3 regions of the Paenibacillus sp. F411 genome follow, and region 3 is predicted to be linked to each of the others. Evidence: predicted binding sites of a transcription regulator. Region 3 holds the regulator's gene; each other region holds the start of a gene.
What was found. The regulator Rex, encoded in region 3, represses fermentation and respiration genes when NADH is low (regulators of the CRP and FNR family bind a similar motif). The targets are predictions, from matches to a motif close to TTGTGAAATATTTCACAA.
Positions count from the first base shown of each region.

Region 1: JJQ72_RS14975 (helical membrane plugin domain-containing protein) is a predicted target of Rex. The motif match lies at 1,067-1,084, and genes of this name have one in related genera.
Region 2: nadA (quinolinate synthase NadA) is a predicted target of Rex. The motif match lies at 1,818-1,835, and genes of this name have one in related genera.

Region 1 covers NZ_JAGFIP010000015.1:8,605-11,886, reverse strand. Annotated here, with positions in the region: gene JJQ72_RS14980 (polysaccharide deacetylase family protein) at 1-1,012, shown strand, start outside; gene JJQ72_RS14975 (helical membrane plugin domain-containing protein) at 1,283-1,750, shown strand; gene JJQ72_RS14970 (NAD(P)/FAD-dependent oxidoreductase) at 1,782-2,957, shown strand; gene JJQ72_RS14965 (AAA family ATPase) at 3,142-3,282, shown strand, end outside.
Region 2 covers NZ_JAGFIP010000022.1:43,509-46,790, forward strand. Annotated here, with positions in the region: gene ftsH (ATP-dependent zinc metalloprotease FtsH) at 1-1,682, shown strand, start outside; gene nadA (quinolinate synthase NadA) at 1,912-2,850, shown strand; gene nadB (L-aspartate oxidase) at 2,852-3,282, shown strand, end outside.
Region 3 covers NZ_JAGFIP010000002.1:339,500-342,781, forward strand. Annotated here, with positions in the region: gene JJQ72_RS03995 (amidohydrolase) at 1-1,125, opposite strand, end outside; gene JJQ72_RS04000 (redox-sensing transcriptional repressor Rex) at 1,100-1,765, opposite strand; gene dinG (ATP-dependent DNA helicase DinG) at 1,841-3,282, opposite strand, start outside.

The sequences.
Region 1 (3,282 bases), on a different contig from region 3:
TTCCGGATTGACCGGAGAGGTCCTGGACATCCTGAAAGAGAACAACGTTCCGGCGACCTTTTTCATCCTCGGCAAGCAGGCCGAGCAGCGTCCGGAGCTGGTCAGCCGCATTGCGGAGGAAGGTCACGCCATCGGCAATCATACCTATGATCATGATTACAGCCAGCTATACCGAAAATTCACGCTGTTTTGGGATCAAATCAAGCAGACTGAGGAAATTATTCGCAGCATCACAGGCGAACGGCCCCAGCTGCTCCGGGCGCCAGGAGGCACAGCAGGAAAATTTGACGAAACCTATTTCAAGCTGCTGAAGCAGGCAGGCTACCGTGTGTTCGACTGGAATGCAGACAGCGGTGATTCCAAGCGGATCGGTGTGCCTGCCGACGAGATTGTTCGCCAATCCACGATGCAGACGGCAGGAGATGAGATCAATCTGCTGCTGCACGATGGCGCAGGGCACGAGGAAACCGTTAAGGCGCTGCCCCGCATTATCGAGCATTATAAGGAGGCAGGGTACCGCTTTGCCGTGCTGACGCCTGAGACCGCACCGGTACAGTTCAAGGTACAGAGCAAAGTCAAGCCTAAAGAGTCGCAGCCAGGATCTAGGTGGATTGCCGAGCATATCGTTCCTAACGGACAGCTGTTTGATCAGGGCAAGGTGCTGACGCTCGACATGGCCGGTCTGGCGGCTGAGTTTCAGCCGGGTGAATACCGGATAGAGAACGGCCGACTCATGGTGCCGCTGCGCTCTGCGGTAGAGCGCCTTGGCGGACGGGTGAGCTGGGATGCGCCATCGAGAACCGCCAGGGTATCGCTTAGTGGAGCGTCATGGAGTGCCGATCCGGGCCTTGGCATGCTCTGGTCTCCAGATACCTCGATGAAGCAGCCTTCCGAGGTGATGATTTGGGGGAATGCCGTGTGGATTCCGCTCCGCGATATTCTGCACTTCTCGGGTCATCCGCTGAATCATGTGGTGATGAAAGAGCATGCTTATCAAATTCAAACTTTGTAGAAAAAACGTGCATTTTTTGTTTGTAATTATGAGGCACAAGTTATAGACTAGAGGTTGAGATAATAATCACAATCCCAACGAAACGGTTTAAAAGGGAGGGGGAGGCGATCCCCCTGCTTTGTTTTGGCGATATAGATTTCCACAAACCCTCACTTTTAAGCAGTGATGCATAATAGCGGCCGGTTATCCCGAAAGTAACACAATGACGAACCGGTTCAATCGCCGCCATTTCTTCTTGGGACCTTATTTAAAGCAAAGGAGGCAATTAACATGACAGAAACATCCCGTCCGCAATCGTCCGAAGGCTCGGAGAAGGTTGCCGAAAATCTGGGAGCACCGCAAGCGGGACTTCCGGATGTGTTTGATCAATTGCTGAAGCCTGAAATTCAGGAATCCCTGACGGTACTGGTAGAGCAGCTTCCCAAGCTGGCTGAAATGCTGACGTTCATGACCAAGGCATATGACTTCGGAAAATCGGTAGCTACCGACCCGGTTCTCGCCGAGGACACCATGGCTTCACTCAGCGGCTTCACCAAGCCGGTAACCGATGCGATGAAGAGCACCGCTTCTGCGGCCATTGAGGCCGGAGACCGCGTGCGCCTTCAAGGCGACAGCAACAGCATCAGCGTATTTGGCTTGATGAAAATGCTGAAGGACCCTCAGGTACAGAAGGGCCTGCGCTTTGCACAGGCTTACTTGGATGTGCTCAATGAGCGCGAAGGACAAACGAAACGTTAATTAAGAAACTGGATAAGAACGGAGGATGGTCATGTCTAAACATATTCTGATCCTGGGCGGAGGCTACGGCGGTCTGCTGAGCGCTCTCTCGGCCCGTGAGCATTTCGGAATGAACGCAAGAATCACGGTAGTTAACCGTTTTACAACGCACCAGATTATTACCGAGCTGCATCGTTTGGCGGCTGGCAATATTGCTGAAAAGGCGGTTGCCCTGCCTTTGGACAGGCTGCTTCGCGATGCGAACGTAGACCTGAAGATCGGTACCGTTAAGGAAATCAAGCCGGACAGCCGCTCGGTAGCTCTGGAAAACGGCGCGTCTTTGACGTATGACATGCTGGTTGTTGCACTGGGCAGCGAAACCGCATTTTTCGGCATTCCTGGACTGCAGGAGAACAGCTTTGTGCTGAAATCCGTGAACGATGCAAACCGTCTGCATAAGCATGTAGAGGATCGCATTGCGGAATACAGCAGAACGAAGAATCCGGCAGACGCTACAATCGTAGTAGGCGGCGGCGGCTTGACCGGCGTTGAGCTTGTTGGCGAGTATGCTGACATGCGTCCGGAGCTTGCCCATAAATACGGCATTTCTCCGGACGAAATCAAGCTGTACTGCGTAGAAGCAGCACCTTCCATTCTGCCAGGCTTCCCGCCAGAGCTGGTGGACCGTGCGACGACAAGTCTGCAAAAGCGCGGTGTAAACTTCCTTACGGGCCTGCCGATCACGAAGATGGACGGCACCGAAGTAGAGCTGAAGGATGGAAGCACGCTTCAAACAAGTACACTGGTATGGACAGGCGGCGTACAAGGCAACTCCGTGGTGGCGAACTGCGGCATCGAAGTGAACCGCGGCCGTGCTACAGTCAATGAGTTCATGCAGTCTACCTCCCACCCGGATGTATTCCTGGCCGGCGACAGCGCTGTGGTAATGGGGCCGGAAGGCCGTCCGTATCCGCCAACAGCACAGCTGGCTTGGCAGATGGGCGAGCTTGTAGGCTATAACCTGTTTGCTTATGCCAATGGCGGAGCTATGGAAGCCTTCTTGCCGGTATTCTCCGGTACGCTGGGCAGCCTGGGACGCAAGGACGCGATCGGTACGATCGGCGCCAACAAGACCCAGCTTAAAGGTCTGCCGGCAACGCTGATGAAGGAAGCAAGTAACATGCGTTACCTGTCCCACATCAAAGGTCTGTTCACACTGGCCTACTAGGTACCCTATACGTAAATAACCCGAGCCCTCGAAATCCTTTGATTTCGGGGGCTCTTTAGGTTGTGCGCCAAAATCTCCCGCCAAACGTGGTCTATCTTTTTGCAATCTTGGAAAACCTATTCATAGACTCCCGCACATGTTCAGTTCAAAGGGAGAAATGAACGAGAAGAAGAGGTGGAGGCCATTGTTCCATTCATCGTGGCAGTCCCAAGAGCAGGCACACCCGTACTGGGGACCGGAGCTGCTTGCCAGGGTCGTCAAAAAGACAAGCTCTGTCATCCTGGGTCATGACGAAGAAATTTCTCTAATCCTGATTGCTATGCTG
Region 2 (3,282 bases), on a different contig from region 3:
CGCTGATCATTATGTTCGCATTGTTCTTCTTCCTGTTTAATCAGGCGCAGGGCGGCGGCGGCAAGGTCATGAACTTTGGCAAGAGCAAGGCCCGCCTGTATAACGAAGAGAAGAAGAAGGTGACATTCCAGGATGTGGCCGGTGCGGATGAAGAGAAGCAGGAACTGGTGGAGGTTGTCGACTTCCTGAAGGATCCGCGCAAGTTTAACACGGTAGGAGCCCGCATTCCGAAGGGCGTGCTGCTTGTAGGCCCTCCAGGTACGGGTAAGACGCTTCTTGCTCGTGCTGTTGCCGGTGAAGCCGGAGTTCCGTTCTTCAGCATCTCGGGTTCTGACTTCGTCGAAATGTTCGTCGGTGTCGGTGCATCCCGTGTCCGGGATTTGTTTGAGAATGCGAAGAAGAATGCCCCATGTATTATCTTTATTGACGAGATTGACGCTGTCGGTCGTCAGCGCGGCGCCGGCTTGGGCGGCGGCCACGATGAGCGCGAGCAGACACTGAACCAGCTCCTGGTTGAGATGGATGGCTTCGGTGCGAACGAAGGCATTATTATCGTTGCTGCAACCAACCGTCCGGACATTCTGGACCCTGCATTGCTGCGTCCTGGACGTTTTGACCGCCAGATCACGGTGGACCGTCCGGATGTGAAGGGTCGCGAAGCGGTACTGAACGTTCACGCCCGTAACAAGCCGCTCACGAAAGACGTGAAGATGGATGTTATTGCGAAGCGGACGACAGGCTTTACAGGTGCGGACCTGGAGAACCTCCTGAACGAGGCGGCCCTGCTCGCTGCACGGCGCAACCGGAAGGACATCTCCATGCAAGAGGTTGACGAGGCGATTGACCGTGTCATCGTCGGTACAGAGAAGCGCAGCCGCGTGATCAGTGACCGCGAGAAGCGGATTGTTGCTTATCATGAAGCGGGCCATACTATCGTTGGTTACTTCCTGGAGCATGCCGATATGGTTCATAAGGTAACGATCATTCCGCGCGGACGCGCGGGCGGATATGTGATTATGCTGCCGAAGGAAGACCGCATGCTCGTGACGAAGCAGGAGCTTCTGGACCGGGTTACCGGCTTGCTGGGCGGACGCGTAGCGGAGGAGCTGTTTATCGGCGAAATCGGTACCGGTGCATACAGTGACTTCCAGCAGGCAACGAGCATTGTCCGCAGCATGATTGTGGAGTACGGCATGAGCGAGAAGCTCGGACCGATGCAGTTCGGCACTTCTCAGGGACAGGTGTTCCTGGGCCGGGATATCGGACACGAGCAGAACTACAGTGATCAGATCGCATACGAGATCGATCAGGAAATGCAGCATTTCATTCAGGATTGCTATGAGAAATGCCGCCAGCTCCTGACCGAGCATGCGAAGGAAGTGCATCTGATTGCAAACACCTTGCTGGAGAAGGAAACGCTGGAGCTGGATCAGATCAAGCAATTGATCGAGACAGGTTCTGTGGATTCCGGCAACGACGGTGAAGGCGGCTCCTCCGAGAGCGGTGAACCGGTCATCGACAGCATTGGAGACGTACGTGTTCGCATTCAGGGCAAAGACCAGGAAGAGCGTTCCAACACGGGAGAAATTCCGAACAATCCAATGGACAATGATCAGCCGGAGAACAGCAATCCTGACGATAAGCCTCCAGGCGGGTCAGACCAAGGCGGCAGATTAACGTAGTAATATCGCCAAAACTGACGCTGCAGCGTTATATACAGATAGAACCGGAGAACATCCCTTGTTTTCCGGTTTTTTTTGTGCATCTTATCACGTTGACAGCCGGGAGAACGTTGTGTACATTAGGTGTTAACTAGCAGGTGTTTCTTTTCACAAGGTAGATGGGCATCTGTACTCAAATTGCTGCGGCCATACGAATCTTGCCGTAATACATAAAGGGAGAGGGTCAGAAGTGGAAGCTTTAGCACTGGAGCGTAAAGCCGAACAGAACCGGGAGTTACGCGAACGCTTAATCCAATTGAAGAAAGAACGCAACGCTATTATTCTGGCGCATTATTATCAGCGCGATGAAATACAGGAAGTCGCAGATTTTCGGGGAGATTCCTTCCTATTAGCACAGAAAGCCGCACAAACCGACGCAGACACCATCGTATTTTGCGGTGTGCATTTTATGGGTGAAAGCGCAAAAATTCTAGCCCCGAACAAAACCGTGCTCATCCCGGATGAGCGCGCAGGCTGTCCGATGGCTGACATGGTGAATGTGGATGGACTGCGCAAGCTGAAGGCACAGCACCCTAACGCCAAGGTCGTGACTTACATTAACTCCTCGGCGGAGATTAAAGCAGAAACCGACATCTGCTGCACGTCCTCCAATGCGGTAAAGGTCATTCAGTCTGTAGATTCTGATGAAATCATCTGGGTACCGGATAAGAACCTCGGTCATTATGTACAGCAGCATACGGACAAGAAGATGATTATTTGGGAAGGATACTGCAACACGCATGATATGCTGACCGTCAAAGATGTCATGGAGATGAAGGCCAAGTATCCAGGGGCGGAGTTTGTCGTTCATCCCGAATGCCGGCCAGAGGTTGTGGAGCTGGGTGATTTCGTAGGCAGCACGACGGCTATTTTGGAATATTGCAAGAATTCTCCGGCGAAAGAATTTATCGTGGGTACCGAGGATGGAACCGGCTATCAGCTTCGGGTAGATAGTCCGGATAAAGCATTTCATTTTGCTACCAAGTTTCTCGTATGTCCGAATATGAAGGTCAATAATTTGAAGAAGCTGGTGAAATGCCTGGAAACGATGAAGCCGCAAATTTACGTTCCGCCGGCCGTAGCCGATAAGGCACGGGCATCGCTCGAACGCATGCTGCAGGTGAAATAGGATGAACGGTGCTGTCATCGACCCCTCAAAGGCTCCCGTTATTCCTCCGTTTCTCGTTGATGTAGACTGGAGCAATCTTCCGGTGGTGACCACCGATTGTATTGTCATCGGTTCAGGGATAGCAGGTCTGTATACGGCTATTGAGCTTGCGAAGGACCGCCAGGTACTGCTCATTACGAAGAAGACGCTAATGGAGAGCAATACCCGGTATGCCCAGGGCGGCATTGCTGCCGTGACGGCAGAGGATGATTCCCCGATCTATCACCGGCAGGACACGCTGCTTGCAGGGGCAGGGCTCTGTTCCTCGGCAGCCGTTGACGTGCTCGTTCATGAGGGACCCGAAGGCGTAAAGGAGCTTATCCGTCTGGGTACCCTGTTTGATGAGGAGAACGGCGTACTGGCACTCACCCGGGAAGGGGCTCACAGTCACCG
Region 3 (3,282 bases):
ATGCGGCTGATCCGTGTCCAGTGCAATGAAATCTGCTTTCATGCCTGCCTTCAGACGTCCCACCTGGTTCAGGAACAAGGAATCCGCTCCATATTCGGTGCCCATTCGCAGCGCCTCTGCAGCAGGAACAGCAGTAGGATCTCCACTGACGCCCTTGTGAATCAGAGCAGCGAGTCGAATTTCTTCAAACATATCCAGGTTGTTGTTGCTCGCCGGACCGTCTGTACCGAGAGATACCTTCACTCCCGCTTTCAGGAGCTCCGGTACACGGGCAATGCCGCTCGCCAGCTTCAGATTACTACCGGGATTATGAGAGACGCCGACCTGATGCGCGGCTAGAATGCTGATCTCCTCATCGGTAAGATGTACGCCGTGGGCAATCAGGCTAGGCCGGGAGAACATGCCCAGCTTCAGGAGATGCTCCACCGGCCGGACACCGTAATCCTTCACATTTTGCTCTACTTCATTGCGGGTCTCACTCATATGGGTATGCATCGGCAGATCCATATCGATGGAAGCCTGTACAAATTTCTCAATATATTCCGGCGGGCAGGTATACGGGGCATGTGGAGAAATCATCGTTGTAATTCGTCCATCCGCTTTTCCATGCCAGGATTTGGCGAAGTCAACCGCCTCGTTCAGCTTTCTCTGTTGTTCTTCCGGTGAGCACAGGCCGATCACCCCGCGTGTCAACACCGCCCGCATTCCGGATTGCTTCGTCACAGCCGCCACTTGATCCATATGATCATACATATCCAGGAAGGTCGTTGTGCCGCCCTTCAGCATCTCAAGAACGGAAAGAGAGGTACCCCAATAGACGTCTTGGGCCGTAAACTTCCCTTCCATTGGCCACATTTTCTCCTGCAGCCATACCTGGAGCGCCAGATCATCACCATAACCTCGCAGCAACGACATCGCTGTATGTCCATGAGTATTAATCAATCCCGGTAAAAACAGCAAATGGCTGCCGTCCATGACCTCGGTTGCCTCATCGATTTGCGGCTCCTCTTCCCCGATATACGTAATGATATCGTCCTCGATGAGCATGTATCCCGAAATGACAGTCTTTCCTTCCTCCATCACGGCAAAGGTGCCGTTCTTAATGACCTGCTTCCGCGGTGTCATTGTTCATCTCCTCCTTCCCATTATCCAAATAGTAAGCCAGGCTTTGCAAATCTGTCGTAAAATCAGCCGTATGAATACGGATGTGAGATGGAGCCTTCAGAATGACCGGCGCGAAATTCAATATGGCCTCAATTCCAGCTGCAACCAGCATATCCGCAACATTTTGCGCCTCAATGTCCGGGACGGTGATAATGCCGATCCGAATGCTCAGCTTCTGAATCGTATCACTCAGCTCCTCCATCGGCAGCACGGTCAGGTTATTGATGCGTGTCCCCACCTTAGCGGTATGAGCGTCAAAGACCGCTACGATTTTCATATTATCCTTCAGAAAGGCATTATAGTTGGATAATGCATGTCCCAGATTTCCTGCACCGACAAGCACCACGTTAATTTGCTGATCCAGCTTCAGAATCTGGCGAATCTTCTCAATCAGATAAATGACGTCATACCCGATGCCCTTTCTCCCAAAATCCCCGAAATACGCAAGGTCCTTGCGAATCTGGGCAGGATTTAGATCCAGCCTCTGTCCCAGCTCCTGCGAGGAGACGGTGGCAACCTCTCTCTTATGCAGCTCATTCAAATAACGCAGATAGACAGGCAGTCTGCGAACCACAGCTTCCGAAATTTTATCCGATTTCATGCTTGCTCCCCCTATAGATTAAACTCAAGGCCGAACACTTTAAGTCTCTAACACTGGAACACTAACACACCTTATTCATGAATCAGGCTGAAGCCATTCCTCAATCCGAGATACCATCTGATCAGATCGCATATGCTCCATTTTCGGTCCGGGTAAAGAGTACAGAAAATACTTGCCGTAATAAGATTCAATAATTCTTGTATCATAAACAATGACGATGCCGCGGTCATTTGCAGTTCGGACGAGGCGGCCGAACCCTTGCTTGAAGCGGATGACTGCTTGCGGGACAGACAGCTTCATAAACGGATTCTTCTTCTGCTGCTGCAGCAGCTCACTCTTCGCTTCAACCAGCGGGTGGCTTGGCGGCTGAAAGGGAAGCCGGACAATGGCCAGGCAGGTAAGGGCCTCTCCTGGAATATCAACACCTTCCCAGAAGGAGCTCGTGCCCAGAAGAACCGAGGGACCGCTATCTTGAAACCGCCGGATCAGCTTGCTTCGACTCACGCCGTCCATCCCCTGTCCCAGCACGTGAATATCACGGGACTGCAGCAGCTCCTTTAACGGTTCATAGACTTGTCTCAGCATTTTGTAGGAAGTGAACAGCACCATCATTCGGCCCTGGGTCGCCACGGCCGCGTCAGCCAGCGACTGCACCAGGCTGCTGAGAAATTTGGGATCTCCCACCGTTCCCTTCACGCTCGGGAAGTCCCGGGGGACAATGAGCAGCGCCTGCTCCCGGTACTGAAACGGAGAAGGCAGCTGCACGGTGTCCAGACGGCTCTGTTCCGAGGCCTCCTGCAGCCCCAGGTTGTCAATCATATATTGAAATGATTTATCGACAGACAGGGTCGCAGAGGTGAGAATCACACTTTGCTTCTTATCAAAGAATAATGCCTTCAGCTGCTGCGATACGTCAATCGGGACAGCATAAAGCTGAAGTGACTTGCTGCGATAGCTGCTGTTGGCCTCCATCCAGTATACCGTTTCCTCGTGAGTCAGGCTCATAAAAAAGCGCAGCTCCTCCCGATGGGCGGCGAGGTCCTTAAACAAGCCGTTCAGATCCGTCACCAGACTGTCAGCGCTGTAGTCATCCAGATCTTCTCTGAGCTCCTGGATCAGCACATCTCCCTGCCGGGATAACTCTCCCAGGGTCAAGTAGATCTGATGCTCGATCTGCTGCAGCTCGGTCCAGGCCTTTGGCAGCTTCGACTTGGACAGCCGCAGCGTATATTGTCCTGCGTCGCCGGGAAGAGCATCCCCTCTCTCCGGAATGAGCTGGAACAGCTGCTCACTAAGCCGGTCCCAATGCTCTTTCACGCTAATAAGATCGGGGATCAGCCGATCCACAACCGCAGTCCAATCTCCAGATTTCTCATGGCCGGAGAGCTGGAGCAGCTGCCGAAGCGCCGGAAGCTGGCCGTTCTTGCTGTCCTTGTACAGACGCATCAGCGTATGCACGACCGAGAAATATTTCACGTTCAGTCCCAAATGCTTGCCAGCCACCTCTTCCAGCTGAT